DNA from 3 places in the Kitasatospora sp. NPDC093558 genome. Region 3 is predicted to be linked to each of the others. Evidence: predicted binding sites of a transcription regulator. Region 3 holds the regulator's gene; each other region holds the start of a gene.
The links. The regulator HrcA, encoded in region 3, represses chaperone genes, less so after heat shock. The targets are predictions, from matches to a motif close to TTNGCACTCNGNNNNNCNGAGTGCNAA.
Positions count from the first base shown of each region.

Region 1: a site for HrcA is predicted at 7,343-7,369, ahead of AB0O00_RS00270 (FmdB family zinc ribbon protein). Genes of this name have one in related genera too.
Region 2: a site for HrcA is predicted at 5,364-5,390, ahead of groL (chaperonin GroEL). Genes of this name have one in related genera too.

Region 1 covers NZ_JBFBDY010000001.1:40,599-51,984, forward strand. Annotated here, with positions in the region: gene AB0O00_RS00225 (ribonuclease BN) at 1-444, opposite strand, end outside; gene AB0O00_RS00230 (glycosyltransferase family 39 protein) at 630-2,156, opposite strand; tRNA gene AB0O00_RS00235 (tRNA-Arg) at 2,311-2,383, shown strand; gene AB0O00_RS00240 (carbon-nitrogen hydrolase family protein) at 2,485-3,363, opposite strand; gene AB0O00_RS00245 (phosphatase PAP2 family protein) at 3,387-4,193, opposite strand; gene AB0O00_RS00250 (sigma-70 family RNA polymerase sigma factor) at 4,588-5,559, shown strand; gene AB0O00_RS00255 (hypothetical protein) at 5,716-5,955, shown strand; gene mscL (large conductance mechanosensitive channel protein MscL) at 6,005-6,424, opposite strand; gene AB0O00_RS00265 (hypothetical protein) at 6,455-6,727, opposite strand; gene AB0O00_RS00270 (FmdB family zinc ribbon protein) at 7,035-7,331, opposite strand; gene AB0O00_RS00275 (MFS transporter) at 7,445-8,872, opposite strand; gene AB0O00_RS00280 (potassium/proton antiporter) at 9,174-10,658, opposite strand; gene AB0O00_RS00285 (penicillin acylase family protein) at 10,970-11,386, shown strand, end outside.
Region 2 covers NZ_JBFBDY010000232.1:14-8,762, reverse strand. Annotated here, with positions in the region: gene otsB (trehalose-phosphatase) at 1-129, shown strand, start outside; gene AB0O00_RS21200 (trehalose-6-phosphate synthase) at 116-1,570, opposite strand; gene AB0O00_RS21195 (glucosyl-3-phosphoglycerate synthase) at 1,609-2,613, opposite strand; SAM riboswitch class I at 2,756-2,889, shown strand; gene thrC (threonine synthase) at 2,907-4,187, shown strand; gene AB0O00_RS21185 (ubiquitin-like small modifier protein 1) at 4,212-4,490, shown strand; gene AB0O00_RS21180 (cold-shock protein) at 5,035-5,235, shown strand; gene groL (chaperonin GroEL) at 5,546-7,165, shown strand; gene AB0O00_RS21170 (hypothetical protein) at 7,257-7,607, shown strand; gene AB0O00_RS21165 (hypothetical protein) at 7,604-8,233, opposite strand; gene AB0O00_RS21160 (PadR family transcriptional regulator) at 8,322-8,705, shown strand.
Region 3 covers NZ_JBFBDY010000060.1:12,322-23,707, forward strand. Annotated here, with positions in the region: gene AB0O00_RS09485 (ABC transporter ATP-binding protein) at 1-358, opposite strand, end outside; gene AB0O00_RS09490 (ABC transporter ATP-binding protein) at 490-2,223, opposite strand; gene AB0O00_RS09495 (long-chain fatty acid--CoA ligase) at 2,571-4,493, shown strand; gene hemW (radical SAM family heme chaperone HemW) at 4,552-5,781, shown strand; gene AB0O00_RS09505 (Uma2 family endonuclease) at 5,822-6,376, shown strand; gene AB0O00_RS09510 (DUF3097 domain-containing protein) at 6,367-7,206, opposite strand; gene AB0O00_RS09515 (hypothetical protein) at 7,231-7,815, opposite strand; gene htpX (zinc metalloprotease HtpX) at 7,861-8,781, opposite strand; gene hrcA (heat-inducible transcriptional repressor HrcA) at 9,032-10,066, shown strand; gene dnaJ (molecular chaperone DnaJ) at 10,145-11,287, shown strand.

The sequences.
Region 1 (11,386 bases), on a different contig from region 3:
CAGCTCCCAGCAGCGCTCGCACACCCGCTGGATCGCGCGGCTCAGCGTCGTCGCCGACAGGACGGTGAACAGCGCGCCGAGCGCCCCGAAACCGGCCTCGCCCCGCCCGTTCGCCAGCACCTGCTCGACCGACTGCTCCGCCGCGCCCCGGATCCCCAGCTCGTTGTGCAGCGAGTGCACGACGTGGTCGCGGAAGGACACCGGGGCGAACACCGCCACCACGAACAGCGCCGGCAGCGCGCTGAGGAAGGCCTGCGCGGCCAGCCGGGTGGCGCAGTCCAGCAGGTTCACCCGGACCAGCTGGCGCACCGCCCGTCCGACCAGCGGCACCTGGTCGGGCAGCCCGCGCGCGTACCGGGCCGCCCCGGCGCCGCGCTCCCTGAGCCGGGCCGTCCGTCCACCGCGGCGGCCCCCGGTGGGCGGGCCGGTCGGCCGGTCGGTCACGGGCGCTCCTCGGTCACGAGGCTCCATGGTCGCCCGGGCCCGGTGCGGCCGCATCCGGGGCTGTGCGGGCCGGCTCCGGCGGGGTTCACGTCCGGCCGGCTTTACGTCCGGCCGGGGTCAGCTCCGGCTCAGGTCCGGCCGGGTCGGCTCCGGCCGGCTTTACGCCCGACCGGGTCGGCTCCGGCTCAGGTCCGTCGGTCGAGCAGCGCCAGGGTGGCCCCGTCCAGCGGCGTGATGTGCGTGGGGGCGCCGTAGCGGCTCCGGAGCGCCTGGGCGTCATTCGGGTCCATGGCCGAGAGCGGGTCCGTGGTCTCCCCGAGGACGACCAGCCAGATCCGCTCGCCCTGCCCCAGGCACTCGGCCGGGACGGTGCACGCCGTCGGCGACAGGTCCGCCGCCTCGACCGCGCCGCGCGCGACGAACACCGGGTAGGGGCGGACGTCCGCCGGCAGGTAGTAGGTGACGCCGGGGCCGATCATGGCCCAGCTCTGGTCACCCAGGGGGACGGCGAGTCCGTCCCCGGGCCGGTAGCCGGCGGCGATCAGTCCGGCGGCCGCGCGGAACGGCTCGTGCGAGTGCGCCGACTCGTAGCGCACCGTGGCCTGGCTCGGCAGTGCCGCCCAGGCGGGCACCGCGAGCAGCGCCAGGACCAGCAGCATCCCGGCCGCGCGCAGCCGCGTCCGGCGCGGGCCGCGCCGGGCCAGGCCGGTCAGCGCCTTGTACACCGCCGCCACGCCGCCCCCGCCGAGCGCCGCCCAGGCGGGCACGGTGAACAGCAGGTACCGGTCCACGAAGTACGACGTGCCGCCCTGCGACACCAGCCAGACGCCGACCACCGGCACGACCGCCAGCAGCAGTGCCTGCAAGGCCTGCACCCGCCGGCCCGGCAGCACCACGGCCGGGACCGCCAGCAGGACGACGGCGATGAAGACGTCCGGCGCCCCGGCCAGGCTCTCGCCGAAGTGCCACAGCGCGTCCACCGAGGGCGTCCCTATCCACCCCAGCTGCCGCGACGACTGCCGGGCGCCCAGCACCACCACCGGCAGCAGCGGCAGTGCCGCCACCAGCACGGCCGCCGGGTACTGCCAGAGCAGCCGCCGGTCCGCCGCCCCGCGCGTGCGCCACAGGTGCAGCAGCACCACGGCGGCCTGCCCGGCCACGGTGCTGTACGACACCAGGTGCAGGATCCCCGCCGCCGCCATCGCCAGGCAGTACGGCGCCCAGCGCCGCCACCCGGGCCGCTCCAGCGCCCGCAGCAGGAACCAGGTCGCGGCCGCGATCGCGCAGGTGACCAGGGCGTAGGCGCGCGCCTCTTGGGCGAAGCGCGAGACCTGCGGCACGGCGCAGAACAGCAGCCCCGAGCCGACCGCCGTCACCCGCCCGCCGAACAGCCGCTCGGCGGAGAGCCCGACGAACGCCGCCGCCCCGGCCATCGCCAGCACCGACGGCAGCCGCAGCGAGTCCGTCGAGTCCCCGAACACCGTCGTCCAGGCGTGCATCAGCAGGTAGTACGCGCCGTTGCTGGCGTCCACGTGCTGGAGCAGCCGCACCAGGTCCGGCAGGGACCGCGTCGCCACCGTCCACGTCGCGACCTCGTCCCGCCACAGCACCGGTGTCCCCAGCCGGAACAGCCCGACCCCGAGCATCACCACCGCCGGCCACAGCCACACGGACCGCAGGAGTCGGCCGACGCGGTGCACAGCAGGGCTCATCGGGACCTTCGATCGGAAATTCGAGACTCGAACACGTTCCTTGAAGGCTACGCGGCCCACTCTGACACCCCGTCGGCACCCGGAGCCTCCGCCGTCGCCTCCGCCCCCACCCCCGATCCGGTACGCTGTGGACGGCTTCGTGACCACACGGCCCGCCTCAGTAGCTCAGGGGATAGAGCACGGCTCTCCTAAAGCCGGTGTCGCAGGTTCGAATCCTGCCTGGGGCACACAGTGCCGAGAGGCCCCCGACCCGTGCGGTCGGGGGCCTCTCGGCGTTCCGGGGCGCTCGTGCGGGCGCGCTCGCGGCGCTCCGGCGGCTGAGGCGGGATCAGGCGAGGACGTGCTCGGCGCGGGGGACGGGCGTGGGGTGGGCGGCCAGGTCGGCGAGCAGGGGCTCGGTCTCCCGGGTGGTGCGCAGGACGGCGGGGTCGAGGTCGGCGAGGACGATCTCGCGGCGGTCCTCGCCGGCCTCGGCGATCAGGCGGCCGTCGGGGCCCCAGACCGCACTGCCGCCGCAGGTGTGCCAGCCGCCGGTGGTGCCGATGTGGTTGGCGAGCACCGTGTAGAGGGTGTTGTCGAGCGCGCGGGCCGGGAACCAGGTGCGGGACTCGTGGTGGCCGTGCCCCACGCTGAAGAGGGCGCCGACCAGGTAGGCGTGGCAGCCGTCCAGCGCGGCGGAGCGGGCGTGCTCGGGGAAGCCGGAGTCGTAGCAGATGCCGAGGCCGAGCCGCCAGCCGTCGAGCTCCAGGCTGCAACCGACCGTCCCCGGGCGGTAGTAGCCCTGCTCGGACTTGAACAGGTGCTGCTTGTCGTAGCGGGTGACGACCGTGCCGTCCGGGCCGAACACGAACGCGGAGACGAGCAGGTCCGACCCGTCCTGCGCGGCGGTGCCGACCACCGCCGCGGTGCCGGTCTCGCGGCACGCCTCGGCGATCGGCGCGAGGCGCGGATCGCCGGGCTGCACTGCGCACTTGAGCGGATCGGCACTGATCAGCTCGGGCTCGTAGCCGGCGAGGAACTTCTCCGCGAAGAGCACCAGCCGGGCACCGGAGGCGGCGGCCTCGCGGATGAGTTCGGCGGCGGTGGCCGCGTTGGCGGGGATGTCGCCGGCGACGGCCTGGGCCTGGACGGTGGCGATCCGCAACGGACGCTCCGGGTAACGGGCGTGGGCCGCGGGCGCGTGAAGGGCTTCCTGGGTACGGGACATGCCCGTCACGCTACCGAGGGCGGTCAGCCGACGGCTCGGTCGGGGTGATCGGCGCCGTCGCCGGGGCGGTCGCCGCGGGCGGGGCGGAACGAGGGCACGACGACGCGCTGAACCCTCGGCCGCGTACGCCAGTTGACCCGCCGGATGTCGCGCGCGAGGGCGCCGGGGCACCAGAGCTCGACCGCCGCGGTGACGGTGCCCAGGACGAAGCCGGCCGCCAGCCAGCCGCCCAGGACGTCGCTCGGCCAGTGCACGCCGAGGGCGATCCTGGTCCAGCCGACGGTCAGCACGGCCGCCACGGCCACCGCGCAGGCGGCGATCCGCCCGGAGCGGCCGGCCCGGGGCCAGAACAGGCCGACCAGCACCGCGCAGGTGATCGCCGAGGCCATCGCGTGCCCGGAGGGGAAGGCCGGGCCGCCCGCGTGCGAGACCGGGTCGGTGAAGGACGGCCGCTGGCGGCCGAAGGCGAACTTCAGCCCCCACTGGGTGGCCCACCCGACCAGCGCCTGGGCGACCGCCCACCCGGCGAGCGTCCGGGCGCCGATCAGCCAGAGCCAGCAGGCCGCGATGCCCAGCAGGGCACGCATCGTCACCGTGCCGCCGATGTCGGTGAGCGTCTGCACCGCGGCCGTCCAGGCGCGGTGCCCCCGGGCGTAGGAGTGCGTGTCCGCGATCCAGTCGTGGTCGAACCGGTCGAGGGGCTGCCAGTGCCGGGTCACCAGGACGGCCAGCAGGCCGAACAGCAGGGCGCAGCCCGTCGCCAGCGCCGTGCCCCGGAGGAGCCGGCGGTGACGCACGGTGGCGGCAGGCGCGCTGTTGGTCAGGTGCATGCCTGACACCTTCCCAGTGTCCTGCGCCGATCGGACGCTCCGGTGATAGCGATTCCGCATCTTTTGTGCGGAGGACCTGCGTGCGCCGGGGTGTGGGAGCGGGCGGAAAGCCGGGCGTGCGGGAACGCGCGGTGCGCGCGAGGGGTTCACCGCTATATCCGCTCCGGAGCGGTCGCGCGGCGCGCACCCGACGTGCCCGGCCGATCACCCTGTGTCCAGAACCGGGGTGAAAACCGGCAGGATACTGCATCACTGGGAAGAATCTGAGCGACTTGGGAATGTTGTCCGGAATCTGTTCGTTGGATCGTTACGTGTGTGAGCCCCCTGGGGCCCGCATTCTTGCCCTCTCGGGGCAGGCAGGCATTCCTCGGCAACACCAGCAAAGGGAGCAAGCATGGCCACCCGTGCCGTCGTTCGCGACAGGGCCGACCGGACTCGCGCGGCCCGCCCGACCAACCTTGAGGCCGACCGTGACCTGGTCGGCATGTACCTCGACGAGATCGCCAGGACGCCCCTGCTCGATGCCGCCGAGGAGGTCGAGCTCTCGCTGCGGATCGAGGCCGGCGTGTACGCCCAGCACCTGCTGGACGAGGGCGGGCTCCCCGAGGGCGCCACGCGCGAGGAGCTGGAGGCGATAGCCGACGACGCCGAGCGCGCCAAGGACGTCTTCATCCGCTCCAACCTCCGGCTCGTGGTGGCGGTCGCCCGCCGGTACCCGCGCAGTGGCCTGCCCCTGCTGGACCTCATCCAGGAGGGCAACGCGGGCCTCGTGCGGGCGGTCGAGAAGTTCGACTACGCCAAGGGCTTCAAGTTCTCCACCTACGCGACGTGGTGGATCCGGCAGGCGATCACCAGGTCGATCGCCGACCAGTCCCGCACCATCCGGCTGCCCGTCCACCTGGTCGAGGAGCTGGGGCGGATCCGGCGGGTGCAGCGTGAGAAGTCCAAGGAGCTGGGCCGCGAGGCCGAGCCGGCCGAGATCGCGGCCGAGCTGGACACCACCGAGGCCCGGATCAAGGACGTGCTGGACTGGGCGCGCGACCCGGTCAGCCTGAACATGTCGGTCGACGACGAGGGCGAGACCCAGTTCGGCGACCTGGTCGAGGACACCGGGGCGACGTCCCCCGAGGACGCCGTGATGGTCATGCTCCGCCGCGAGGAGCTGGACGACCTGATCGGGCGGCTGGACGACCGGACGGCCTCGATCATCCGCTCCCGCTACGGGATGGAGGACGGCCGCGAGCGCACCCTCACCGAGGTGGGCAAGCAGCACGGCCTCACCCGCGAGCGGATCCGGCAGATCGAGAAGCACGCGCTGGCCGAGCTGAAGAAGATCGCCGACCACGCCGGCTTCGAGGCGGCGTAAGGGATCCCGGGCGGGGCCGACCGAGGATCCCCCGCAGGAGAACCGAGCCCTGCCCGGGCCCGGGTGCGGAGCGCTCCGCACCCGGGCCCGTGGCGTGTCACGGGCTCTTAGGCTTGAGGGACAGGACGACCGGGGGCGAGCAGCGGGGTGAACAGGGTGAGCGAGCAGGGACCGGAACAGGTGGAGGGGCAGGAGCAGGTGGCACAGGAGCCGACGGTGCAGCAGCGGGAGGCCGCCGAGAAGGCCCGGACGAAGGCGCGCCTCGTCTTTGGGGACCCGCTGGACCGGCTGTCCCGGGACGACACCGACTCCGGCTGGGGCGACCGCCCCGGGGCCGGGAGCGGGCGGGGGCTGGACTGGTACCTGAGCCAGCGCCCGCCGCACCACGGCGACTGAACGGGACAAGGGGCGGGACAGAGGGCGGAACGGGGGGCGGAAACCGCGCTCAGCGCAGCGGGGAGACCAGCGCGTCGCGGATCTCGGTGAGCAGTTGGACCTCCTTGGCCTCGGCCTCCGCGACCTCCTCGGCGAGGCTCTTGCGCCGGGCGGCCATGCGGTTCATCGGCACGATCAGGACGAAGTAGACGACGGCGGCCGTGATCAGGAACTGGAGCACGGCGCTGAGCACCGAGCCCCACAGGATGAGGATCCCGGACACGGCCTCGCCGGTGGGGGAAACCTCGCAGGGCCCCTTGAGGCAGGAACTGTAGGACGCCAGATCCTTCGTCCCGAAAACACCGACGATCGGATTGATCACGCCCTTGACGAAGGCGTTGACGATGTTGGTGAAGGCCGCACCGATGACGACGGCGACGGCGAGCTCGACGACATTTCCACGCAGCAGGAATTCCTTGAAGCCCTTCATGCCGCCTCGAACGACGAAGTCGTCGACCGGTTACGGGTGATCACCCGAAGTGCCGGATTGACAACCCGCGCGGCCCAGCGCGCCACCCGTCGGTGGCGTCAGCCCGGCCCGCGCGGGCCCGAACGCGAGCGCCGCGGCCACCGCGAGCAGCACCAGCGCCGGCACCCCGCCCCGTCGCCGGACGGCGTGCCACCAGCGGTGCCGCCGGCCGGCCCCGCGCCTGATCGGCCGGAAGCTCGGCACCGCCCGCCGGGGCGGGACGGTGGGCGCGGGCGGCGGGACGGCGTGGCTGAGGGCGTTCATCGGGAACCACCTCCGGGGTCGGTCGGCCTCTGGTGACCCCACGATGAGCGCCCGCGCCGCAAGCCGGAAGACGTTATCCGCAGCCTGTGGACAAACCCGGCCCTGTGGACAATTTCGTACACCCGCACGAGTGGTCCGGGCCCGTCCGGATTGACCCACGACTGCCGGACCAGGACTGCCGGACGACCCAGGGACGACTCGGGGACGCCTCAGGACTGCCGGATCGACGCCGGACGGCTCCGGGAACGGCAAAAAGGCCCGCCGCCACCGCGTGAGCGGGGCAGCGGGCCTTCGCCGCGTGCTGGTGTCAGCCGGCGGCCGGAGCCGGGGAGGACGAGCCCGAGGACGACGACGTCGAGGTCGAGGACGTCGAGGACGACGACGTCGACGAGCTGGAGGACGTGGAGCTCACCGAGCTGCTCGACGACGAGCGGCTGTCGGTCCGGTAGAAGCCGGAGCCCTTGAAGACCACTCCCACGGCCGAGAAGACCTTGCGCAGCTTCCCCTGGCAGTCGGGGCAGGTGGTCAGCGCGTCGTCGGTGAACTTCTGCACCGCCTCCAGGCCGTTGCCGCACTCGGTGCACTGGTACTGGTACGTGGGCACTTGTCTTCCTCCTGGCACTCGCGCCTGATGAGTGCTAACGATGGTCAATGATGCGGTATTCCGCTGGATGAGTCCAGCGACTCCGGTGTGACGTGGGCCCGGTCCGGGCGGCGTCACCCCTTGGCGGCGCCCACCAGCTCCCGCTCGCCGGTACCCGAGACGGCACCAGAGACGGCACCCGAGACGGCATCCGAACCGACACCCGAGACGTCACCCGGGACGACATCCGAAGCCGCGCCCGAGGCACCGCCCGCGACCACCGTGCTCGCCCCGCCCGACGGCACCAGCAGGTGCCGCAGCGAGACCAGCGCGGCCAGCCCGAGCCCGGCGCCGATGGCCGGCACCAGGAACCCGGCCGACGGCCCGTGGCCGTCGATCAGCTGCCCGGCCACCATCGAGCCGACCGCCAGGCCGAGGCCGATGGCACCGGTCAGCCAGGTGAACGCCTCGGTCTTGGCGCCGTCCGCGACCAGCGTCTCGACCAGCGTGTAGCCGCTGATCAGGGTCGGCGCGATGGCCAGGCCGCAGACCAGCCCGGCGATCGAGAGGGTGACCAGGTTGGGCATCGCCCACAGCGTCGAGCAGCCCAGCACCAGCAGGGTGTAGCTGGTGATCATGCGCTGCTGGACCGAGCGCCGCCAGGCGATCATGCCGTAGAGCACACCGGCCACCATCGAGCCGCCGGCGAAGATCCCGTACACCGTGCCGGCCGCGGCGTGCTGCCCGACCGAGTCGGCGAAGGCGTTGACCGAGACCTGCATGCCGCCGAACACGGCGCCGACGCCGAGGATGACGCCGGCCAGCAGCCGGACGCCGGGCGAGGCGAGCGCGGAGACGCGCTGCGCCCCGGGCTGCGGCACGACCCGGGCCGGCGCGGTGCGGCGCTGGGCGGCGAAGGCCAGGCCGCCGACGAAGGTCAGCGCGGCCTCCGCGATCAGGCTGGCGGAGGGGCTGACCGAGGTCGCGATCTTGGCGGCCAGGATCGGGCCGACGACGAAGGTGAACTCGTCCGTGACGGACTCGAACGCGAACGCGGTGCTGACCTTGGCGGCGGAGGTGGCCGAGGCGCCCTCGGCGCTGAGCTTGGCCACCCAGCGGGCGCGGACCATCGCGCCGATCTGCGGCACGCTCGCACCGGCCGGGACGGCGGCCAGGCACAGGCTCCAGGCCGGCGCGTGGCCGTTCGCCAGCACGATCAGCGCGGCGACCGAGGCGGCGTGCACGAAGACGGTGGGGACGAGGACGGTGGCCTGCCCGTACCGGTCGGCGAGCCGGCCGGTCTGCGGGCCGATCAGGGCCTGGGCGACGGCGGAGACCGCCGTGACGGTGCCGGCCGTGCCCCAGGAGCCGCCGGTGCCCGTGACGAGCATCAGGATGCCCATGCCGAGCATCGCGTAGGGCAGCCGCGCGACGAACGCGGGTGCAAGGAACGTCCAGGCACCCGGCGTGCGCAGCAGCGCGCCGTACCCGACGCGCGCGGGAGCGGCGTCCTGGGTGGCGAGGGTGTCCGTGGCGTTGTCGACCGTTCGGCGGGCCGTCACGGTCGTCCTTCCTGCTGCCTGGTAGCGCGGCAAGGGCATGGGGTGGCCCCGACGGCGCCGAGAGTCGTCCTCTCGTGCGTCGACCGGGGTAGATACCGGGCCGCTCCGGCGTGGTTGCCGAGAGCCGGGCCGCAGCCGCCGAGCGGTCGCGCCAACTCTGCATCAGGCAGATGCTGGGTTGGTCAAAAGCGGTGTTCTTCCAGCATACAGTTACGCGCGTAGATGGCGCTAGATCCCAACGGATCGAAGCCGGAACGGGCTCCCGGACCCCGAAAGGCCCGGTGCCCCACCACTGTACGGCTCACTTCCCGTACAGCCACCCCGCGAGCTTGCCGCCCTTGTCCACGGCCCGCAGCCGCTTCTCCGCCGCCTCGCCGACCTCGTCCGTCGTGACCACCAGCAGCTCGTCGCCGCCGCGCAGCACCGTCGCCCGGTCCGGCACGAAGGAGTTCCCCTCCCGGACCACCAGGGTGACCGCCGCCCCCTTGGGCAGCCGCAGCTCGCCGACCTCCACCCCGGACATCCGGGACGCGGGGGAGAGCGCGACGGACAGCAGGTGCCCGTGCAGCTTCTCCAGCGGCGCGGACTCGATGTCGAGGTCCTGGCCCATCGCGCCCTCGCCGATCCTCAGCTGCCTGGCCACCCACGGCAGGGTCGGGCCCTGGAGCAGGGTGAAGACGACGACCAGGATGAAGACGATGTTGAACACGTCCTCGGCCTCGTGCGCGCCGGAGACCACCGGGATGGTGGCGAGCACGATGGGCACCGCCCCGCGCAGCCCGGCCCAGCTCAGCAGGGCCTGCTCCTTGCCCGGCACCCGGAACGGCGTCAGCGTGAGCACCACCGACAGCGGTCGCGCGAGGAAGACCAGCACCCCGCCGATGACCAGGGCCGGGATCACCGCGTCGCCCATCGTCTCGGGTGTGCACAGCAGGCCGAGCAGGACGAACATCCCGATCTGCCCGATCCAGGCCAGGCCGTCCGCGAAGCCGCGCACCGCGGGGCCGTGCGGCAGCTTGGCGTTGCCGAGGATCACCGCGCTGATGTAGACGGCGAGGAAGCCGGAGCCGTGCAGCAGCGCGCCGCCCGCGTAGGCGAGCACGGTGAGCGCCATGACGGCGATCGGGTAGAGGCCGGAGGACGGCAGGGCGACGTGCTTGATCCCGAACGCGCCGAGCTTGCCGACCGCGAAGCCGATCGCCGCGCCGATCGCGAGCTCGGCGAGGATCGTGCCGAGCAGGACGTACCAGGAGTCCAGCTCGCCGGTGGTGGCGAAGGCGACGACCAGGATGACGACGGGTGCGTCGTTGAAGCCGGACTCGGCCTCCAGCAGGCCGGTGAGCCGGTGCGGCAGCGGGACCATCCGCAGGACGGAGAAGACGGCGGCGGCGTCGGTGGAGGAGACGATCGCGCCGAGCAGCATCGAGGTGCGCCAGTCCAGGCCGACCAGCCAGTGCGCGCCGGCGGCGGTGACGAACACGCTCACCCCGACGCCGACGGTGGCGAGCACGGTCGCCGCCGGCATCACCGGCCTGACCTCCTTCCAGCTGGTCTTCAGACCGCCTTCGGCGAGGATCACGACGAGGGCCGCGTAGCCGATCACCTGGGTGAGCTCGGCGTTGTTGAAGGTGACGCCGATGCCGTTCTGGCCGAGGGCGACGCCGATCCCGAGGTAGATCAGGAGGCTGGGTAGCCCTGAGCGGGTCGATATCCGCACGGCGACCACCGCGACCAGGAGGATCACGGAGAACTCGAGAAGCAGCTGGTTCAGGTGGTCGACGTTCACGCAGGGGCACCTCGTGCAGGCATGGGGGCGGGCGGGGTGTCTCTCGGTGGTGCGGGGTGTCTCTCTCGGTGGTGCTTCGGTCGTGCGGGTACGAGCTGATGACCCGTTAAGAAGCCGTCAATACTCCTCTTGCGGATCGTTACTCATTCTAACATTTTGCCATATCTTTAGTTGGGCTCCTCACACAGGCCCCGTTCCAGGCCGTCCCCGTTCACGCCGCCGCGCGGACTCGGCCTAATGTGGTGCCCTGTCACGGCCGCAGGCCCTGGACACGCCCGCCCGCCCCGAAGTCGAGGACCGCAAGGACCCAGATGCCCCGCTCGAAGAAGTTCCGGCGCGCCCGTCTGATCGTGATCGTGCTGGTCGTGCTGCTGGTGGCCGGCGTCGGCTACGGCGGCTACCGCGGGGTCACCGCGGTCCGCGCGTCCTTCCCGACGGTCGACGGCACCGTGAAGGTGGCGGGCCTGACCGCCCCGGTCGACGTCAAGCGGGACGCCAACGGCATCCCGCAGCTCTACGCCGACACCGCCGAGGACCTCTTCCGCGCCCAGGGCTACGTCCAGGCGCAGGACCGTTTCTGGGAGATGGACGTCCGACGGCACATCACCGCCGGCCGCCTCTCCGAGATGTTCGGCGACTCCCAGGTCGACACCGACTCCTTCATCCGCACCATGGGCTGGCGCCAGGTGGCCGAGCAGGAGTTCAAGACCAAGCTGTCGCCGGAGACG
Region 2 (8,749 bases), on a different contig from region 3:
GTGTGCAGCGGCGCGGTGGGGGACGCGCCGGTGCGGGAGCTTGCCGACCGGGCCGACCTGGTCGTGCCCGGGCCGGCGGGCGTGGTGGAACTGCTGGTGGACCTGGGCGAGGCGATCAGAGCGCGTTGAGCTGGTCCAGGAACCACTGCTGCGGCGGGAGCGCGGTGGCCGCCGCGGCCAGGCGCTTGGTGCGGTCGGCGCGCTCCTCGGCGGGCATGGTAAGGCCCGCGTGGAGGGCGTCGGCCGTCTCGATGACGTCGTACGGGTTGACGACGATCGCGTCGTCGGCCAGTTCGGTGTGGGCGCCGGCCTCGCGGGACAGGACGAGGGCGCAGCCGTGGTCGGAGACCACCGGGACTTCCTTGGCCACCAGGTTCATGCCGTCCCGGATGGGGTTCACCAGGGCGACGTCGGCGAGCCGGTAGGCGGCGAGGGAGCGCGGGAAGTCGTCGTCGACGTGCAGGATCACCGGCTGCCAGGTGGGGGTGGCGAATTCGGTGTTGATGGCCTGGGCGAGGTCTCGGACCTGGGCCGTGTAGTTCCGGTATTCGGCGAGGTCGGTGCGGGACGGGTAGGCGAAGGCGATGTGCACGACGCGGTCGTGCCACTCCGGGCGCGTGCGCAGCAGGTGCCGGTAGGCCAGCAGGCCGCGGACGATGTTCTTGCTCAGCTCGGTGCGGTCGACCCGGACGATCGTGCGCCGGTCGCCGACGGCCTCGCGCAGCGTGGCGAGGCGCTCGTCGACGTCGGGGCGATGGGCGCGCTCGCGCAGGAAGTCGGCGTCGGCGCCCAGGGCGTGTACGCCGAGGTGGGTCGTGCGGTTGTCGTGGGTGACGGTGAGGGCGTCGTCGTCGACGGTCGCGTTCAGGATCTCCTTGCAGCAGGCGGCGAAGGCCCTCGCCCAGCGTTCGGTGAGGAAGCCCGCCCGGTCGGCGCCGAGGATGCCGGTGAGGACGGCCCTGGCCACGTCGTCGGGGAGGAGCCGGAAGTACTCGGGCGGGGCCCACGGGGTGTGGGAGAAGTGGCCGATGCGCAGGTCGGGGCGGGTGGCGCGGAGCAGCGCCGGGGTGAGGGACAGGTGGTAGTCCTGGACCAGGACGGCGGCGTCCGGGGCGGCCTCGGCCGCGAGGGCGTCCGAGAAGGCCTGGTTGTACGTCTCGTAGGCGGCCCACTCGGTGCGGAAGCCGGCGTCGAAGGCGGGGGCCGTGGGCGTGGCGTAGAGCAGGTGGCTCACGAACCAGAGGGTGGAGTTCGCGACGCCGTTGTAGGCGCGGGCGAAGGTCTCGGGGTCGATGTCCAGCATCCGGACGGCCTGTCCGCCGACGTCGTGGCCGGCCAGGTCGAGGCGGCCGTCGGGGGCTTCCCGGGCGGCCCGGCGGTCGGCGTCGCCGAGGGCGGCGCACACCCAGACGGCGTGCGGGTCGTCGATCGCGGAGAGGCCGGAGACCAGGCCTCCGCCGCCGCGTTTGAGGGTCAGCGTGCCGTCGTCCGCGGTGCTGAAGGAGACCGGCCCCCGGTTGGATGCCACCAGCACGGTCGCGCTCGAACGTTCGGTCGTGAGATCGCCCATGGTTGGTACGTTGCCGGGGGTTTGGGTCGGCAAACGTGTCAGTGGCGGGTCGCGTACTCGGGCACGGTGTGCATCGGGGGGCGCTCCAGGGCCGTCACGGGGTGGGTGTGGGCGGTGAACGCGCGGGTCTCCGGGTCGCGGGTGAACTGGGTGAGCAGCGGGTGGACGAGGTCGGCCGAGGCCTTGAGCCGGTGGGTGCGGTCGAGGCGTTCCAGCGCGGTGCGGTAGATGGTCGCGGCCATCCGGCCGAGGGCCTGGCCGTCCTGGTGGCGGTGGTGCCGGACGCCGACGTCGACCTGGGCCAGGGCGTCGAGCCCGGCGAGTTCCAACGCGTCGACCAGGAGGCCGAGTTCGACGCCGTAGCCGGTGGGGAAGGGGAGCCGTTCGAGCAGGGCGCGGCGGGCCGCGTACTCGCCGCCGAGCGGCTGGACGAAACCGGCGAGTTCCGGCCAGTGCAGGTTGAGGAGGGGGCGGGCCACCAGTTCGGTCACCCGGCCTCCGCCGGCGGGGACGACCGCGCCGCTCTCGGTCTCGAGCGGGCGGTCGTACATGGCCTTGACCAGCTGGATGTCCGGCTCGGTGAGCAGCGGGCCGACGGTGCCGGAGACGAACGCGGGGTCGAACTCGCGCAGGTCGGCGTCGATGAAGCAGACGATGTCGCCGTGGGTGACCAGCAGCGAGCGCCACAGCACCTCGCCCTTGCCGGGGGCTGCGGGCAGTCGGGGCAGGATCCGGTCGCGGTGTTCGACCCGGGCGCCGGCCTCGGCGGCGATGGCGGCGGTGTCGTCGGCGGAGCCGGAGTCGACGACGACGAGCTCGTCGACCAGGGGGAGGCGTTCCATCAGCTCGCGCCGGATCGTGCGGACGATGTCGCCGACGGTCGCCGCCTCGTCGAGGGCGGGCAGGACGACGCTGACGGTGTGGCCGGTGCGCCGTTTGGCCGCGAGGAGGGTGTCGACCGGCCGGTCGGCCGCGCTCCACGAGCGGCGGCCCAGCCAGGAGGCCGCCTGCGGGAGGAGTGCGGGGGTCGGTTCGGCGGGCACGGGACTCTCCTCGGCGGATCGGGGTGGAACGGGCCATCTCGCGTGGCGGACGGCCCCTTTCGGGCTCGGCGCCTTCGGATACAGTCTTCGTACAGCGGTCGGACCTTCGCACGCCGGGGTCGCCGCTGACGACAACTTCACATGCTCATCCAGAGGGACTGAGGGAACGGCCCGTTGACGTCCCGGCAACCTTCTCGCGCGGCCGATCACCAGGCCCCGGCGGGACAGGTGCCAATTCCGGCCCGTGGCGCGCCCGCGCCACGGGGAAGATGAGGAGAGAGGCCTCCGCCATCATGGCTATCGACACCGTCGCACCCGCATCCGTGGATCTCGGCCCCGCCGCCGCCCTGTCCTGTCGGGAGTGCGGCACCCGCTTCCCGCTCGGTCCGAACTTCGCCTGCCTGGAGTGCTTCGGGCCGCTGGAGATCGCGTACGAGTTCGGCGGCGAGGCCGCCGAGGAGCTGCGCAAGCGCATCGAGGCCGGGCCCGCGTCGATCTGGCGCTACGCGCCGCTGCTGCCGGTGCCGGCCGATGTCGCTTCCAAGCCCAACCTGAACCCGGGGTGGACCCCGCTGGTGAAGGCGGACAACCTCGGACGGGAACTGGGCTTCACGGCTGGGCTGTACGTGAAGGACGACTCGGGCAACCCGACGCACTCGTTCAAGGACCGCGTGGTGGCCTGCGCCATCGAGGCCGCGCGCGCCTTCGGCTACACGACGCTGTCCTGCTCGTCGACCGGCAACCTGGCCGGTGCGGTGGGCGCGGCGGCGGCCCGGGCCGGGTTCCGCTCGTGCGTGTTCATCCCGCACGACCTGGAGCAGGGCAAGGTCGTCATGGCCGGCGTGTACGGCGGTGAGCTGGTCGGCATCGAGGGCAACTACGACGACGTGAACCGCTTCTGCTCGGAGCTGATCGGCGACCCGGCCGGCGAGGGCTGGGGCTTCGTCAACGTCAACCTCCGCCCGTACTACGGCGAGGGTTCCAAGACGCTCGCGTACGAGATCTGCGAGCAGCTCGGCTGGCGGCTGCCGGAGCAGATCGTCATCCCGATCGCCTCGGGCTCGCAGCTCACGAAGATCGACAAGGGTCTGCAGGAGCTGATCAAGCTCGGGCTGGTCGAGGACCGGCCGTACAAGATCTTCGGGGCCCAGGCCGAGGGCTGCTCGCCGGTGTCCGCGGCGTTCAAGGCCGGCCGGGACGTGATCAAGCCGGTGAAGCCGGACACCATCGCCAAGTCGCTGGCGATCGGCAACCCGGCCGACGGCCCGTACGTGCTGGACATCGCGCGGCGCACCGGCGGGGCGGTCGAGGACGTGACCGACGCCGAGGTGGTGGCCGCGATCCGGCTGCTGGCCCGCACCGAGGGCATCTTCGCCGAGACCGCGGGCGGGGTGACCGTCGGCGTGCTCAAGAAGCTGGTCGAGACCGGACAGCTGGATCCGGCCAAGGAGACCGTCGCGATCAACACCGGTGACGGCCTCAAGACCCTGGACGCCGTCGCCGATGCCGGGATGACCGCGGTCATCCGCCCGACGCTGGATTCCTTCCGCAGCGCCGGCCTCGCGTCCGCCTGATTCCCCCCACGAGGAGAGCCACCCATGAGCGCCACCGTCCGCATCCCCACCATCCTGCGCACCTACACCGGCGGGGCCGCCGAGGTCGCCGCCGACGGCGGGACCCTGGGCGACGTCATCGCCGACCTGGAGAAGAACCACGCGGGCATCTCGGCCCGCATCCTGGACGACACCGGGAAGCTGCGCCGTTTCGTCAACGTGTACGTGAACGACGACGACGTGCGTTTCGCCGAGGGCCTCGCGACCGAGATCAAGGACGGCGCCAGCGTCTCGATCATTCCGGCGGTGGCCGGCGGCTGCTGAGCCGCGCCCCGCTCCGACCGGCCGCCCGCGCGCACGGAATTCCGCATTCCGTGCGCGCGGGCGGCTGCTCGCATTTCGGCGGGAATATTTCCCGGTCGAGTGGGAGTAGAGTGTCGCTCGGCCGGGAACAGGGGTCCCCCTCACCCTCCCCGTGCGAACCGCCGCTCCGCCGTCCGTCCGTTGAGACCGCCCGGGGACCGGGCCCGGGAAACATGTCACGCGGATGTCAGAATTCTTCAGGGGTTTTGCGCAATGCGTCCGCTATGTCCGGCGCGAATTGCCGAGTTCCTTCCGGTTCGGCCCGTCCTGTCCCTTGACGCGGACCCGGAATTCACCGCGGAGGGCCCTGTTGCAGAGGGCGTCGGTCCGGATACATTCAGCCGCGGTCGACGCAATCACCCGCTCACCGGATGTCGTTCGGGACGGTGGATCGCGGCGTGCACGGCTGTGCCCAGGGGGGGTTCCCCGGGCCGGCCTTCAATCCAACCCGGTCCCGCGACCCGCGGGACCGTGAAGGGCCAGCACAGCACTAGGGGAGTTCGGAATGGCTCAGGGCACCGTCAAGTGGTTCAACGCGGAGAAGGGCTACGGCTTCATCGCGGTCGACGGTGGTGCGGACGTCTTCGTCCACTACAGCGCGATCCAGATGGACGGCTACCGCACCCTCGAGGAGGGCCAGCGGGTCGAGTTCGAGATCTCCCAGGGACAGAAGGGCCCGCAGGCGGACATGGTCCGCGCTGTCTGACCCCTTCCGGCTCCAGGAGCTCGGCGCGGCCCACGGCCGGCGACCACTCGCTTCTCGACGGGCCCGTACGACACGCGTCGTACGGGCCCGTCGGCGTTCTCGGGGCGGCTCCCGGCTTGGCGATTGGGCTTGCACTCGACCACCCGGAGTGCTAATCATTGGCGTTAGCACTCACAGCCTTAGAGTGACAGCGGACCGGGTCGGTGAGGCCCTGGGAGCGGTAGGGGAATAGACCCCCGCACACCTTGGCCGTCCGTCGCGGGCACCCCTTGGTCCGAGCAGTCGACCGTGTCCCGGAGGACCACTTCAGATGGCCAAGATCATCGCCTTTGATGAGGAAGCTCGCCGCGGCCTTGAGCGTGGCATGAACCAGCTCGCCGACGCAGTGAAGGTCACGCTCGGCCCCAAGGGTCGCAACGTCGTGCTGGAGAAGAAGTGGGGCGCCCCCACGATCACCAACGACGGTGTCTCCATCGCCAAGGAGATCGAGCTCGAGGACCCGTACGAGAAGATCGGTGCGGAGCTCGTCAAGGAGGTCGCCAAGAAGACGGACGACGTCGCGGGCGACGGCACCACCACCGCCACCGTGCTCGCCCAGGCCCTGGTTCGCGAGGGTCTGCGCAACGTCGCCGCCGGCGCCAACCCGATGGCCCTGAAGCGCGGCATCGAGAAGGCCGTCGCCGCCGTCTCGGACCAGCTGCTGGCCCAGGCCACCGACGTGGAGACCAAGGAGCAGATCGCCTCCACCGCCTCCATCTCCGCCGCCGACACCCAGATCGGCGAGCTCATCGCCGAGGCGATGGACAAGGTCGGCAAGGAAGGCGTCATCACCGTCGAGGAGAGCAACACCTTCGGCCTGGAGCTCGAGCTCACCGAGGGCATGCGCTTCGACAAGGGCTACATCTCCGCCTACTTCGCGACCGACCTGGAGCGCATGGAGGCGACGTTCGAGGACCCGTACATCCTCATCGCCAACTCCAAGATCGGCGGCATCAAGGACCTGCTCCCGCTGCTGGAGAAGGTCATGCAGAGCGGCAAGCCGCTCGTCATCATCGCCGAGGACGTCGAGGGCGAGGCCCTCTCGACCCTGATCGTCAACAAGATCAAGGGCGTCTTCAAGTCCGTCGCCGTCAAGGCCCCGGGCTTCGGCGACCGCCGCAAGGCCATGCTCCAGGACATCGCCACCCTCACCGGCGGCACCGTGATCTCCGAGGAGGTCGGCCTGAAGCTGGAGAACGCCGGTCTGGACCTCCTGGGTGGCGCCCGCAAGGTCGTCATCACCAAGGACGAGACCACGATCGTCGACGGTGCCGGCGACAGCGAGATGGTCGCGGGCCGCGTGAACCAGATCCGCGCCGAGATCGAGAACAGCGACTCGGACTACGACCGCGAGAAGCTCCAGGAGCGCCTCGCCAAGCTGGCCGGCGGCGTGGCCGTCATCAAGGCCGGCGCGGCCACCGAGGTGGAGCTCAAGGAGCGCAAGCACCGCATCGAGGACGCCGTCCGCAACGCCAAGGCCGCCGTCGAGGAGGGCATCGTCGCCGGTGGTGGCGTCGCCCTGCTGCAGGCCGGTGTCGCGTTCGACAAGCTGGAGCTCGAGGGCGACGAGGCCACCGGTGCCAACATCGTCCGCGTGGCGCTGGAGGCCCCGATCAAGCAGATCGCGACCAACGCCGGCCTCGAGGGCGGCGTCGTGGTGGAGAAGGTGCGCAACCTCCCCGCCGGTCACGGCCTGAACGCCGCCACCAACGAGTACGTCGACCTCATCGCCGTGGGCATCATCGACCCGGCCAAGGTCACCCGCTCGGCGCTGCAGAACGCCGCCTCCATCGCGGCGCTGTTCCTCACCACCGAGGCCGTCATCGCCGACAAGCCGGAGAAGGCCGCGGCCCCGGCCGGCGGCATGCCGGGCGGTGACATGGACTTCTGATCCTGGTCGTTCGACCGGATCGGTGTTCCGATCGCGTGGGCGGTCCCCTTCGGGGGGCCGCCCACGCGGCGTTTCCTGGGAGAATTCACGGATGGCTGACATCGAGAGCGCCCTGCACGACGCCCGTGCGCGGATCCTGGCCGACCTCACCGCGCGGGACGTGGCGGACGCCGCCGTCGTCTCGCTCGTGGAGCAGGCCGTCACGCACCGGCGGTGGTGGCTGGAGCAGTGGCCGGACGGCACGGAGTACGTGCTCGGGCTGGTCGCCCAGGACGTCCAGGACGCGCTCCTGGAGGCGTACGGCCGCTGGCCGCTGTGCACCGCCTGCGCGGCCGACGGGGACCCGCACGCGCTGAGCGTGGAGCCGGAGCTGGGACCGGACCCGCACTGGGTGTGCGGCAAGCAGGGAGCCGCGGTCGCGCCGGTCGGGAAGTTGGCCTAGAGGGCGGCGAGTTCGGCCGTCAGGTTGGCCCGCGCCGCCACCGTGAAGCGCTCGTGGGCGGCCGGGGTGCGGTAGAGCGCGGGCAGGGCGAGGAGCCGGCGCAGCACGGCCGCCCGTCCTGCCCGGAAGTCCGGCTCGGGCACGAAGCCGTACTCCTCGCGGACGGCGGCCACGTAGGCCGCGTACGCCTCCGGGGTGCCGCCGAGGACGGCGAGGTCCGCGTCGCACAGCACCTCGCCGTCGCGGTCGCCCGGGGCGGGGTCGTGGGTGACGGTGAGCAGGATGAGCCGCTCGACCTCGGCCGTCCGCGCGGCGGGCAGGCCGGCGGCGGTGAGGGCCCGGACCGCGAGCGCGGCGCTGCGCTCCTCGTTCTCGGAGCGGTCGGGCCGGTAGACGGCGTCGTGGAACCAGGCGGCGAGCCGGACGGCGTCCGGGTCGGCGGCGTGCCCGGCGAGGGCGTCGACGTGCCGCAGGACCGCGCGCAGGTGGTCGGCGGTGTGGTACCGGCGCTGCGGCTCGGCCCAGCGGCGGAGCAGCTCCCGGCCGTACGCCACGGGGTCGGCGGTGGTGCCGCAGCGGTGCAGCAGGGCGGTCCAGTCGGCGAGCAGGTCCTCGGTGTTCGGCATGGGCGCCATTGTGCTGGTCGTGTCACAGACGTGTCCGCGGCGGGACCGGTGCTGGACCTATATGCCGGTTGACGATATATGTAGACGCATGACAGAACGCTCGATGCAGGAGCCGACGCTGCTGCTGCTCACCGCACTGGCCGACGCGCCCAGACACGGGTACGCGCTCATCCAGGAGATCTCCGAGATCTCCGGCGGCCGGGTCAAGATGCGCACCGGCACCCTCTACGGCGCCCTCGACCGCCTGCTCCAGCAGGGCCTGATCGAGGTCGCCGCCGAGGAGATCGTCGACGGCCGGGCCCGCCGCACCTACGCGCTGACCGGCTCCGGCCGGAGCGCGCTGGCCACCGAGGCGGAGCGGCTGCGGACCGTCGCGGCCGAGGCGGAGCGCCGCCTGGCCACCGTCCGCTCGGCGCTGAAGGGGAAGCCCGGACCTGCCGGACGGGCGCTGATGAGGGGGATCTTCGCATGACCACACCGACGATCGGGGCGCCCTCGGGCGCGCTGCGGGCCGCA
Region 3 (11,386 bases):
CGTAGATCGCGAGCACCCAGAGCAGGATGGTGCCGATGGCGCCGAAGTCCATGCCCTGGCCGGGGGTGAAGTCGACGGAGGCGAGCAGGTCGGCGATGCCGCCCTGGCCGTGGGCGCGCAGGCCCTCGACGGCCTGGGCCTTGGAGGTGCCGGGCTCGAAGCGGGTGCCGACGACGCCGGCGAAGATCAGGTCGGTGGCGTGGCCGAGGACCTTGGGGCCGGTGACGGCGCAGCCGATGCTGAGCACGCCGAGGCCGAGGACGGCGGTGAGCAGGGGGCGTTCGGGGCGCAGCAGGCCGAGCAGGCGTTTGCCGGAGCCCTTGAAGTCCATGGACTTCTCGGTGCCCTGGCCGCCCATGAAGCGGCCCGGGCCGGCCGGGCCTCGGCGGGCGGCGGCGGCCTGGGAGTCGCTGGGGAGTTCGGCGGCCTCCGCCCGGTCCGATGGCTGCTGCCCGGCCGGCTGGGGGGCGCTGGGCTTGCGGGGGGTGGTCACGCCGCCTCCTGCTCGGTGAGCTGGGAGAGGACGATCTCCCGGTAGGTCGGGTTGTCGGCCATGAGCTCGTGGTGGGTGCCGGTGCCGACGACGGCGCCTTCGTCGAGGACGATGATGCGGTCGGCGTCGCGGATGGTGGAGACGCGCTGGGCGACGATGAGGACGGTGGCGTCGGAGGTCTCGTGGGAGAGGGCCTTGCGCAGCCGGGCGTCGGTGGCGTAGTCGAGCGCGGAGAAGGAGTCGTCGAAGAGGTAGACGTCGGGTTTGCGCACGAGGGCGCGGGCGATGGCGAGGCGCTGGCGCTGGCCGCCGGAGACGTTGCTGCCGCCCTGGGCGATGGGGGCGTCGAGGCCTTCGGGGAGCTTCTGGACGAAGTCCTTGGCCTGGGCGACGTCGAGGGCGTGCCAGAGTTCCTCGTCGGTGGCGTCGGGCCGGCCGTAGCGCAGGTTGCTGGCGATGGTGCCGGTGAACAGGTAGGGCTTCTGGGGGACGAGGCCGACGCTCTCGGCGATCGCCTCGGGGGCGAGTTCGCGCACGTCGACGCCGTCGAGCAGGACCTGTCCGGTGGTGGCGTCGAAGAGCCGGGGGACGAGGCCGAGGAGGGTGGACTTGCCGCTGCCGGTGGAGCCGATGACGGCGGTGGTCTCGCCGGGGCGGGCGGTGATGGCGATGCCGCGCAGCACGGGGGCCTCGGCGCCGGGGTAGCGGAAGTCGACGTCGCGCAGTTCGAGGTTGCCGCGGCGCAGGACCTCGGTGACGGGCGCGGCGGGCGGCACGACGCTGGAGGAGGTGGCGAGGACCTCCTGGATGCGTTCGGCGCAGACCTCGGCGCGGGGCACCATCATGAACATGAAGGTGGCCATCATGACGCTCATGAGGATCTGCATGAGGTAGGAGAGGAAGGCGGTGAGGGCGCCGATCTCCATGCCGCCGCTGTCGATCCGGTGGGCGCCGAACCACAGGACGGCGACGCTGGAGACGTTCACGACGAGCATGACGGCCGGGAACATGAACGCCATGAGTCGGCCGACCTGCAGCGAGACGCTGGTGAGGTCGCCGTTGGCGTCGCCGAAGCGGGCCTGCTCGTGGTCGTCCTTGACGAAGGCGCGGATGACGCGGATGCCGGTGATCTGCTCGCGCAGGACCCGGTTCACGGTGTCGATCTTCTCCTGCATGCTGCGGAACTTGGGGCGCAGCGAGCGGACGAGCAGGAGGACGACGGTGCCGAGGAGCGGGATGACGGCGAGGAGCAGGCCGGACAGCGGCACGTCCTGGTTGAGGGCCATGATGATGCCGCCGACGCACATGATCGGCGCGGCGACCATGAGGGTGAAGCTCATCAGGGCCAGCATCTGGACCTGCTGGACGTCGTTGGTGGTGCGGGTGATCAGGGAGGGGGCGCCGAACTGGCCGACCTCGCGGGCGGAGAAGCTCTGGACGCGGTCGAAGACGGCCGCGCGCACGTCGCGTCCGAAGGCCATGGCGGTGTGCGCGCCGTAGTAGACCGCGCCGATCGAGCAGAGCGCCTGGACGAGGGTGATGCCGATCATCACGGCGCCGACCCTGAGGATGTAGCCGGTGTCGCCCTTGACGACGCCGCTGTCGATGATGTCGGCGTTGAGAGTGGGCAGGTAGAGCGCCGCGAGGGTCGCCACGAGTTGGAGGACGACCAGCAGGGTGATCGGTCGGGAGTACGGGCGCAGGTACGCCCTGAGCAGTCTGATCAGCACTTGCACACTCTTGTCGTCGGCGGGTGGATTCGCATCCCAATTCTCGTTCCTTCGTGCACTCGTACAGACGATTCCCCCGGCCGGGCCATGAGGTTTGTCCAGTCCTTTGCCGAACCGCCGGGCGGGCCGGGTTGCGGGGTTCACGCGCGTGTCGTCCGCTGTGCACGGGGGCGGTGGCGGGGTGCCGGCTGGGTAGACCCCCTTACGGAATGACCGGTTTCCCCCTAGGCTGCTGATTGCCTCCTTGTTACTCGCCGGTACCGCACGTGTGACGGGGGCCCGGCGACCGCCCCCCACGGGCGCCGCGAAAAATCCCTCAGACGGCCACCCGCCCCCGGAGGTCCTCGTTGAGTTCCGCGCAGTCCCTGATCGACTCCGGCAGTGCCGACATCGTCGCCGGGCGTCCCGCCTCCGTCGCCCACCTGTTCCTGGAGCGCGTCGCCGCGACCCCCAACACCGAGGCCTACCGCTACCCCGCCCCGGTGGACGAGCACGCCGCCGACAGCGCCCCCGGCGCCGAGCAGTGGCGGTCGCTCACCTGGGCGCAGACGGCGGCCCGGGTCAAGGCGGTGGCCGCCGGCCTGATGGCCCTCGGCATCCAGCCGGAGGACCGGGTCGCCCTGGCGTCCTCCACCCGCCTGGAGTGGATCGTCGCCGACCTCGGCAACATGTGCGCGGGCGCGGCCACCACGACCGTCTACCCGAGCACCAACGCCGACGAGACGGCCTTCATCCTCTCCGACTCCGGCTGCCGGGCGATGTTCGCGGAGAACGCCGCGCAGCTCGCCAAGGCCGTCGAGCAGATCGAGCAGCTGCCCGAGCTGCGCACCGTGATCCTCTTCGACGCCCCCGCGGAGGCGCCCGAGACGGCCGGGCTCGACCTGCTCACCCTCGCCGAGCTGGAGGAGCGCGGCGCCGCGTACCTGACCGAGCACCCGGACGCCGTCGAGAAGGCCGTCGCCGCGCTCGACAAGGAGCAGCTGGCCACCCTGATCTACACCTCGGGCACCACCGGCCGCCCCAAGGGCGTGCGCCTGGTGCACGACTGCTGGGCCTACGAGGCCCGCGCCCAGGAGGCGAGCGGGCTGCTCGGCCCGGACGACGTCCAGTTCATGTGGCTGCCGCTGTCGCACGTGTTCGGCAAGACGCTGATCTCGGGCCAGATCGCCACCGGCCACGTGATGGCGGTGGACGGCCGGGTCGACCGGATCATCCACAACCTGCCGGCCATCCGGCCGACCGTCATGGCGTCGGCGCCGCGCATCTTCGAGAAGGTCTACAACGGGATCGCCGGCCGGGCCAGGGCCGAGGGCGGCGCCAAGTACAAGATCTTCCGCTGGGCGGCCGGGGTGGCCCGCGAGTACGCCCGGGTCACCCAGGAGAACCGGATCGCCACCGGGGTGGACAGCGCGCCGTTCGCCCTGCGGGCGCAGCACGCGGTCGCCGACAAGCTGGTGTACGCGAAGATCCGCGCGGCCTTCGGCGGGCGCCTGCGCGGCGCCGTCTCCGGCAGCGCGGCGCTGGCCCCCGAGATCGGCTACTTCTTCCTCGGCGCCGGCGTGCCGATCCTGGAGGGCTACGGCCTGAGCGAGACCAGCGCCGGCTCGTGCGTCAACCGCAAGGAGGACGTGCGGATCGGCACCGTCGGCCGCGCGCTGCCCGGCACCGAGGTGCGGATCGCCGAGGACGGCGAGATCCTGCTGCGCGGCCCGGGCGTCATGCGCGGCTACCACAACCTGCCGGAGAAGACCGCCGAGGTGCTGGAGCCGGACGGCTGGTTCCACACCGAGGACATCGGTGAGCTCAGCCCGGACGGCTTCCTGCGGATCACCGACCGCAAGAAGGACCTGTTCAAGACCTCGGGCGGCAAGTACGTCGCGCCGAGCGAGGTCGAGGGCAAGTTCAAGGCGGTGTGCCCGTTCGTCAGCAACATCCTGGTGATCGGCAACGGCCGCAACTTCTGCACCGCGCTGATCGGCCTGGACGAGGCCGTGATCATGCCGTGGGCGGCCGAGCACGGCCTGGCCGGCAAGTCCTACGCCGAGGTGACCGCCGACCCGCAGGTGCACGAGCTGATCGAGGGCTTCGTGAAGAAGCTCAACGGCGACCTCCAGCGCTGGCAGACGATCAAGAAGTTCCACCTGCTGCCGCGCGACCTCGACATCGAGCACGGCGAGCTCACCCCGAGCCTGAAGATCAAGCGCCCGGTGGTCGAGCGGACGTACGCGGACGCCGTGACCGCGATGTACGCGGGGGCCAACGAGGCCTGAGCCGCCCCCGTCCCGTACGGCCCGCGGGAACACCCGGGCCGTACGGGACAATGGGGTCATGCCCTCCGCACTCCCCGACGGCGATCCGGTGCCGTCCGACGGTTCCCTGCCCGCGCACGCCCTCGACGGACTCGGGACGCGGCCGTTCGGCTTCTACCTGCACGTGCCGTACTGCGCCAGCCGCTGCGGCTACTGCGACTTCAACACCTACACGGCCACCGAGCTGCGCTCCTCGGGGGCGGTCGCCTCCCAGGAGACGTACGCCGACAACGTGATCGCGGAGATCCGGCTCGCCCGGCGCGTCCTGGGCGACACGGACCTCCCGGTGGAGACGGTCTTCCTCGGCGGCGGCACCCCGACCCTCCTGCCCGCCCGCGACCTGGTGCGGATGCTCGCCGCCCTCCGCGACGAGTTCGGGCTCGCCGAGGGCGCCGAGGTGACCACCGAGGCCAACCCGGAGTCCGTCGGCCCGGCCTACCTCGCCGAGCTGCGCGAGGGCGGCTACAACCGGGTCTCCTTCGGCATGCAGAGCGCCCGCCCGCACGTGCTGCAGCTGCTCGACCGCCACCACACCCCGGGCCGCCCCGAGGCCTGCGTCGCCGAGGCCCGCACGGCCGGCTTCGAGCACGTCAACCTCGACCTCATCTACGGCACCCCCGGCGAGTCCGACGACGACTGGCGGGCCTCCCTGGACGCCGCCATCGGCGCCGGGCCCGACCACGTCTCCGCCTACTCGCTGATCGTCGAGGAGGGCACCCGCCTCGCCGCCCGCGTCAAGCGCGGCGAGCTCCCGATGATCGACGACGACGTCCACGCCGACCGCTACCTGATCGCCGAGGAGGCGCTCGCCGCCGCCGGCTACCACTGGTACGAGGTCTCCAACTGGGCCACCACCCCCGAGGGCCGCTGCCGCCACAACGAGCTGTACTGGACCGGCGCCGACTGGTGGGGCGCCGGCCCCGGCGCCCACAGCCACGTCGGCGGCACCCGCTGGTGGAACGCCAAGCACCCCGCCGCCTACGCCCAGGCCCTCGCCGAGGGCCGCACCCCCGCCCTGGCCCGCGAGGTCCTGACCGACGAGGACCGCCGCATCGAGCGCATCCTGCTGGAGCTGCGCCTCGCCGAGGGCATCCCCCTCACCCTCCTCACCGACACGGCCCGCAAGGCCGCCGAGGAAGCCCTGTCGAGCGGCCTCCTCGCCCCCGGCTCGTACGAGCAGGGCCGCGCCACCCTGACCCTCCAGGGCCGCCTCCTGGCCGACGCGGTCGTGCGTGACCTGGTGGACTGAGTTTCGTTAACGTGGTGTCAGCCGTCGGAGGGAGCGCGCGATGACCGCCATCGATGACCGGGTGATGGGGATCTTCGAGAACCTGGAGGTCCCGGAAGGCTTCAAGGCCGAGCTCATCAGGGGGGAAATCGTGATGATGGCCGGGCCTGACATGGTCCACAACGTCATTGTCGAAGCCATTCAGGACCAGATCCCCCGGGCACGGTGGCACCGCTTGACCACGCAGGACATCGATCTTCCCGGGCTGACGAGCGAGCCGCAGCCGGATCTCGTCGTGTTCGAGCGGGACGCCGCCAGCCGTGGTCGCCTGCTCCCTGCGCCTCTCCTGACCCTGGTGGTCGAGGTGGTCTCGAAGACCAGCGTCCTGCGCGACTACCGGACCAAGCGCGAGCTCTACGCCGAGGGCACGATCCCCGTCTACCTGATCGTCGACCCGATCAAGGCCGTCTGCGTGCTGCTGACCGAGCCGAACCGGGCGAGCGCTTCGGGGCTGCCGGACTACGTGTCTGCGCGGACCACCAAATTCGGCGAGCCTATTCCGGTCGACCTGCTGGGCATCAGCCTCGACACCTCGGAGTTCCAGACCTACTCCTGATCCGGGAGCGTCGCGAAGTCGATCAACTCCTCTACTCGGCCGAGGAGTTCGGGCTCCAGGTCCTTGTAGGAGTTCACCTTCGACAGGATGTGCTTCCACGCCGCAGGGGTGTCCACCGGCCAGCCGAGGCGGCGGCAGATGCCCTCCTTCCACTCCTCGCCGCGGGGGACGGCCGGCCAGGCCGGGATGCCGACGGACGAGGGCTTCACGGCCTGCCAGATGTCGATGTAGGGGTGGCCGACGACCAGGACGTTCTCGCCGGTGACCTGGGTGGCGATGCGGTGTTCCTTGGTGCCGGGGAGCAGGTGGTCGACCAGGACGCCGAGGCGGCGGCCGGGGCCGGGGGCGAAGTCGGCGACGATCGCGGGGAGGTCGTCCACGCCCTCCAGGTACTCGACCACGACGCCCTCGATCCGCAGGTCGTCGCCCCAGACCCGCTCGACCAGCTCGGCGTCGTGCCGGCCCTCGACGTAGATGCGGGACTCGCGCGCGACCCGGGCGCGGGCGCCGGGGACGGCTACGGAGCCGGAGGCGGTGCGGCCCGGGGTGCGGACGGGGGCGGGGGCGGCCCCGGCCGGGCGGACCAGGGTGACGGCCTTGCCCTCCAGCAGGAAGCCGCGCGGCACCATCGGGAACACCCGGTGCTTGCCGAAGCGGTCCTCCAGCGTGACGGTGAACCCCTCCGCCGTCTTCTCGCACCGCACCACCGCCCCGCAGAAGCCGGTCGCCGCCTCCTCGACCACCAGGTCCCGCTCGGCGGGCACCTCCGGGGCGGGCTGTTGCTTCTTCCACGGCGGGGTCAGGTCGGGTCCGTACTGGCGGCTGCGCATAGCGGCGAGTCTACGGACGGACCGTCAGAGGCCTGGCGCGCCCCACACCGGGAACCAGCGGCCGAGGTCCTTCTCCAGCCGCAGGTCGTTCGCCAGCATCGCGTTGATCTGCAGCTCCAGCGGGCTGTTGCGCCGCTCCCCGCCGCCGGGCATCGGCGCGAACGGGTAGAAGGTGCCGCGCTTGTAGAGGTAGACCAGCGCCAGCGACTGGCCCTCGCCGTTCCTGAAGCCGACCAACGAGCAGAGCAGCTGCGGCCCGAAGCCGTTCGCCTCCAGCTCGCTGTTGACCGCGTGCAGGTCGTTCACCAGCTCCGGTAGCTCCTCGGAGGTGTGCCGGGCGAGCAGCCACGAGTAGCCGTAGCCGTCCTTGGAGGCCTCCACCGGGACGCCGCCGCGCTCGGTGTCGGCGTCGAGCAGCGCCCGCACCTGCTGCTCGACCTGCACGAACGCGGCGCCCTCGACGGCCGCGAAGCACACCGAGCCGAGCCCGGTGGGCAGGAAGCCCGCGCCCGCCTCCAGGGTGAGCGCGGCCGAGGGGATGCCGAACAGCTGGTCGAGGTCGGGCTTGACGGGCTTGGTGCGGCCGAACAGCGCGTCCAGGATTCCCACGGCGGTCCCTTCGGGTCAACAGCGATCGGCAGCGGTCAACAGCGGTCAGCGGCCCAGCTGGGCGGAGATCTTCGCGAGCTGCTCCAGCCGCTTCTCCAGCGTCGGGTGGGTGGAGAGCAGCTGGGAGGCCGTCTCCTTGGCGTTCAGCGCCGGGGCGAAGTAGAAGGCGTTGTAGGGCTGCGCCTGGCGCAGGTCCTTGGACGGGATCGCGGCGATCTGCCCGGTGACCTTGGTGAGCGCCGAGGCGAGCGCGCTGGGACGGCCGGTGAGCTGGGCGGCGGCGCGGTCGGCGGCGAGCTCGCGGTAGCGCGACAGCAGCCGGGTGAGCAGGAAGCTGATCGCGTAGACGACGATCGACACCAGCGGGATGACCAGCGCGGCGATGGCCGCGTTCTGGTCGTTGTTGTCGCGCCCGCCGCCGATGAACCCGCCGTACATGGCGATCCGGGTCATCGCCCCGGCGAGGACGCCGAGGAACCCGGCGATCGTCATCACGGCGACGTCCCGGTGGGCGACGTGGGAGAGCTCGTGGGCGAGGACGCCCTCCAGTTCCTCGGGCTCCAGCCGGCGCAGCAGGCCGGTGGTGACGCAGACGACGGCGTTCTGCGGGTTGCGGCCGGTGGCGAAGGCGTTCGGCATGTCGCTGTCGGCGACCGCCACCCGGGGCTTGGGCATGTCGGCGAGCGCGCAGAGCCGGTCGACGGTGCCGTGCAGCTGCGGGTACTCCTCGGGGGACACCGGGCGGGCGCCCATGGCCCGTTCGGTGATCTTGTCGCTGAACCAGAACTGGGCCACGAACAGCCCGCCGGAGATCAGCACGATCAGGGGCCAGGCGCCGCGCAGCAGCACGATCAGCAGGCCGGTGAATCCGACGTACAACAGCCCGATCACGAACATGGTCCCGACCATCCGGCCGGTCAGGCCGCGGTCGGGCGCGAAGCGGGTGTGCTGGGCCGAGCTCGACATCGCTTGCTCCTCCGTTCGCCGTCCGCTATCGATGCTGCCACCCGGACGGCCGTGGGGCACCACCCCCGCGCCGGGAACTGCGGGCAGGATCACCCCCGCCGCGCCGTTCCTGCCGTCGGACCCGGGCCGTACACTGGCAGGTACGGTTCTGGCACTCGTGCGTTCAGAGTGCCAAAGCCGGGGCCTTCCAGGCCCGCATCAGCTCGATACGTCACAACGGACAACGTGCGAAGACGGAGGTGCGTGCCCCATGGCCGGAGAGGTCCGCCAGCTGGACGACCGCAAGCTCGCCGTGCTGCGCGCGATCGTCCAGGACTACGTGGGCACCGAGGAGCCGGTGGGCTCCAAGGCCCTGGTGGAGCGGCACAACCTCGGGGTGTCCCCGGCCACCGTCCGCAACGACATGGCGGCGCTGGAGGAGGAGGGGTACATCCACCAGCCGCACACCAGCGCCGGACGCATCCCCACCGACAAGGGGTACCGGCTGTTCGTCGACCGGCTCGCCGAGGTCAAGCCGATGAGCGCGCCCGAGCGCCGCGCGATCCGGCACTTCCTGGAGGGCGCGGTCGACCTGGACGACACCGTCGCGCGCACCGTGCGGCTGCTCGCCCAGCTCACCCGGCAGGTCGCCGTGGTGCAGTACCCGTCGCTGAGCCGCTCCACCGTGCGGCACATCGAGCTGGTCGCGCTCGCCCCGGCCAAGGTGATGCTGGTCCTGATCACCAACACCGGCCGGGTCGAGCAGCGCATGGTGGACTGCCCGGGCACCGTCGGCGAGGTGGTCCTGTCGGACCTGCGGGCCCGGATCAACGCGCGGGCCGTCGGCCAGCGCCTGCCGGACGTCCCGGCGGCGCTGGAGGAACTGCCCGCGATGTTCGAACAGGTCGACCGGGCGACCGTCAGCACGGTCCTGGCGACGCTGTTCGAGGCGCTCGCCGAGCAGAACGAGGAGCGGATCATGCTGGCCGGCACGGCCAACCTGACCCGCTTCGGCCACGACTTCCCGCTCACCATCCAGCCGGTCCTGGAGGCGCTGGAGGAGCAGGTCGTCCTGCTCCGCCTCCTGGGTGAGACCGCGGACGCGGCGATGACGGTCCGGATCGGCCGGGAGAACGCCTACGAGGGGCTGAATTCCACCTCGGTGGTGTCGGTCGGTTACGGTTCGGGCGACGAGAGCGTGGCCAAACTGGGTGTGATCGGTCCGACCCGGATGGACTATCCGGGCACAATGGGGGCGGTGCGAGCGGTGGCTCGGTACGTGGGCCAGATCCTGGCCGAGTCGTAGCGAGCAAGCCACCGCCGGAACATCCAGCGGTGGTGCCCTGTCGCAGCACTACTACAGGCGGAACAAGCGGAGCATTTGGTGGCCACGGACTACTACGCGGTACTCGGCGTCCGACGGGATGCGGGGCAGGACGAGATCAAGAAGGCGTTCCGGCGCCTGGCACGCGAACTGCACCCGGACGTCAACCCGGACCCGAAGACGCAGGAGCGGTTCAAGGAGATCAACGCCGCCTACGAGGTGCTCTCCGACCCGCAGAAGCGGCAGGTCTACGACCTCGGCGGCGACCCGCTGTCGCCGGGCGGCGGCGGTGGCGCGGGCGGCTTCGGCGCCGGCGCGGCCGGTTTCGGCTTCTCCGACATCATGGACGCCTTCTTCGGCGCCGCGGCCGGCCAGCGCGGCCCGCGCTCGCGCACCCGCCGCGGCCAGGACGCCATGATCCGGCTGGAGATCACCCTGGAGGAGGCCGCGTTCGGCACCACCAAGGAGCTCCAGGTCGACACGGCCGTCACCTGCACCACCTGCAGCGGCGAGGGCGCCGCGCCCGGCACCTCCGCGCAGACCTGCGACATGTGCCGCGGCAAGGGCGAGGTCTCCCAGGTCACCCGGTCCTTCCTGGGCCAGGTCATGACCTCCCGCCCCTGCCCGCAGTGCCAGGGCTTCGGCACCGTCGTGCCGACCCCGTGCCCGGAGTGCGCCGGCGACGGCCGGGTCCGCGCCCGCCGCACCCTGACCGTCAAGATCCCGGCCGGTGTCGACAACGGCACCCGGATCCAGCTGGCCGGCGAGGGCGAGGTCGGCCCCGGCGGCGGCCCGGCCGGCGACCTGTACGTCGAGATCGCCGAGACCACGCACACCGTCTTCCAGCGGCGCGGGGACGACCTGCACTGCACCGTCACCATCCCGATGACGGCCGCCTCGCTCGGCACCCAGGTGCCGCTGCAGACCCTCGACGGGCTGGAGGAGGTCGACATCCGGCCCGGCACCCAGTCCGGCCAGTCGATCCCGCTGCACGGCCGCGGCATCACCCACCTGCGCGGGGGCGGCCGGGGCGACCTGATAGTGCACGTCGAGGTGCAGACGCCCACCAAGCTCGACCCCGAGCAGGAGGAGCTGCTGCGCCGCCTCGCGGTGCTGCGCGGCGAGGAGCGGCCGTCCGGCCAGTTCGCGCCGGGCCAGCAGGGCCTGTTCTCGCGTCTGAAGGACGCGTTCAACGGCCGCTAGCCGTCCGCGGAGGGGTGCCGGGGTCCTCGCCCCGGCACCCCTTCCGTGTTTCTCCCACTTTCCGGAAAGGCTCCCCTCATGACCGCCCCCGTGTTCGTC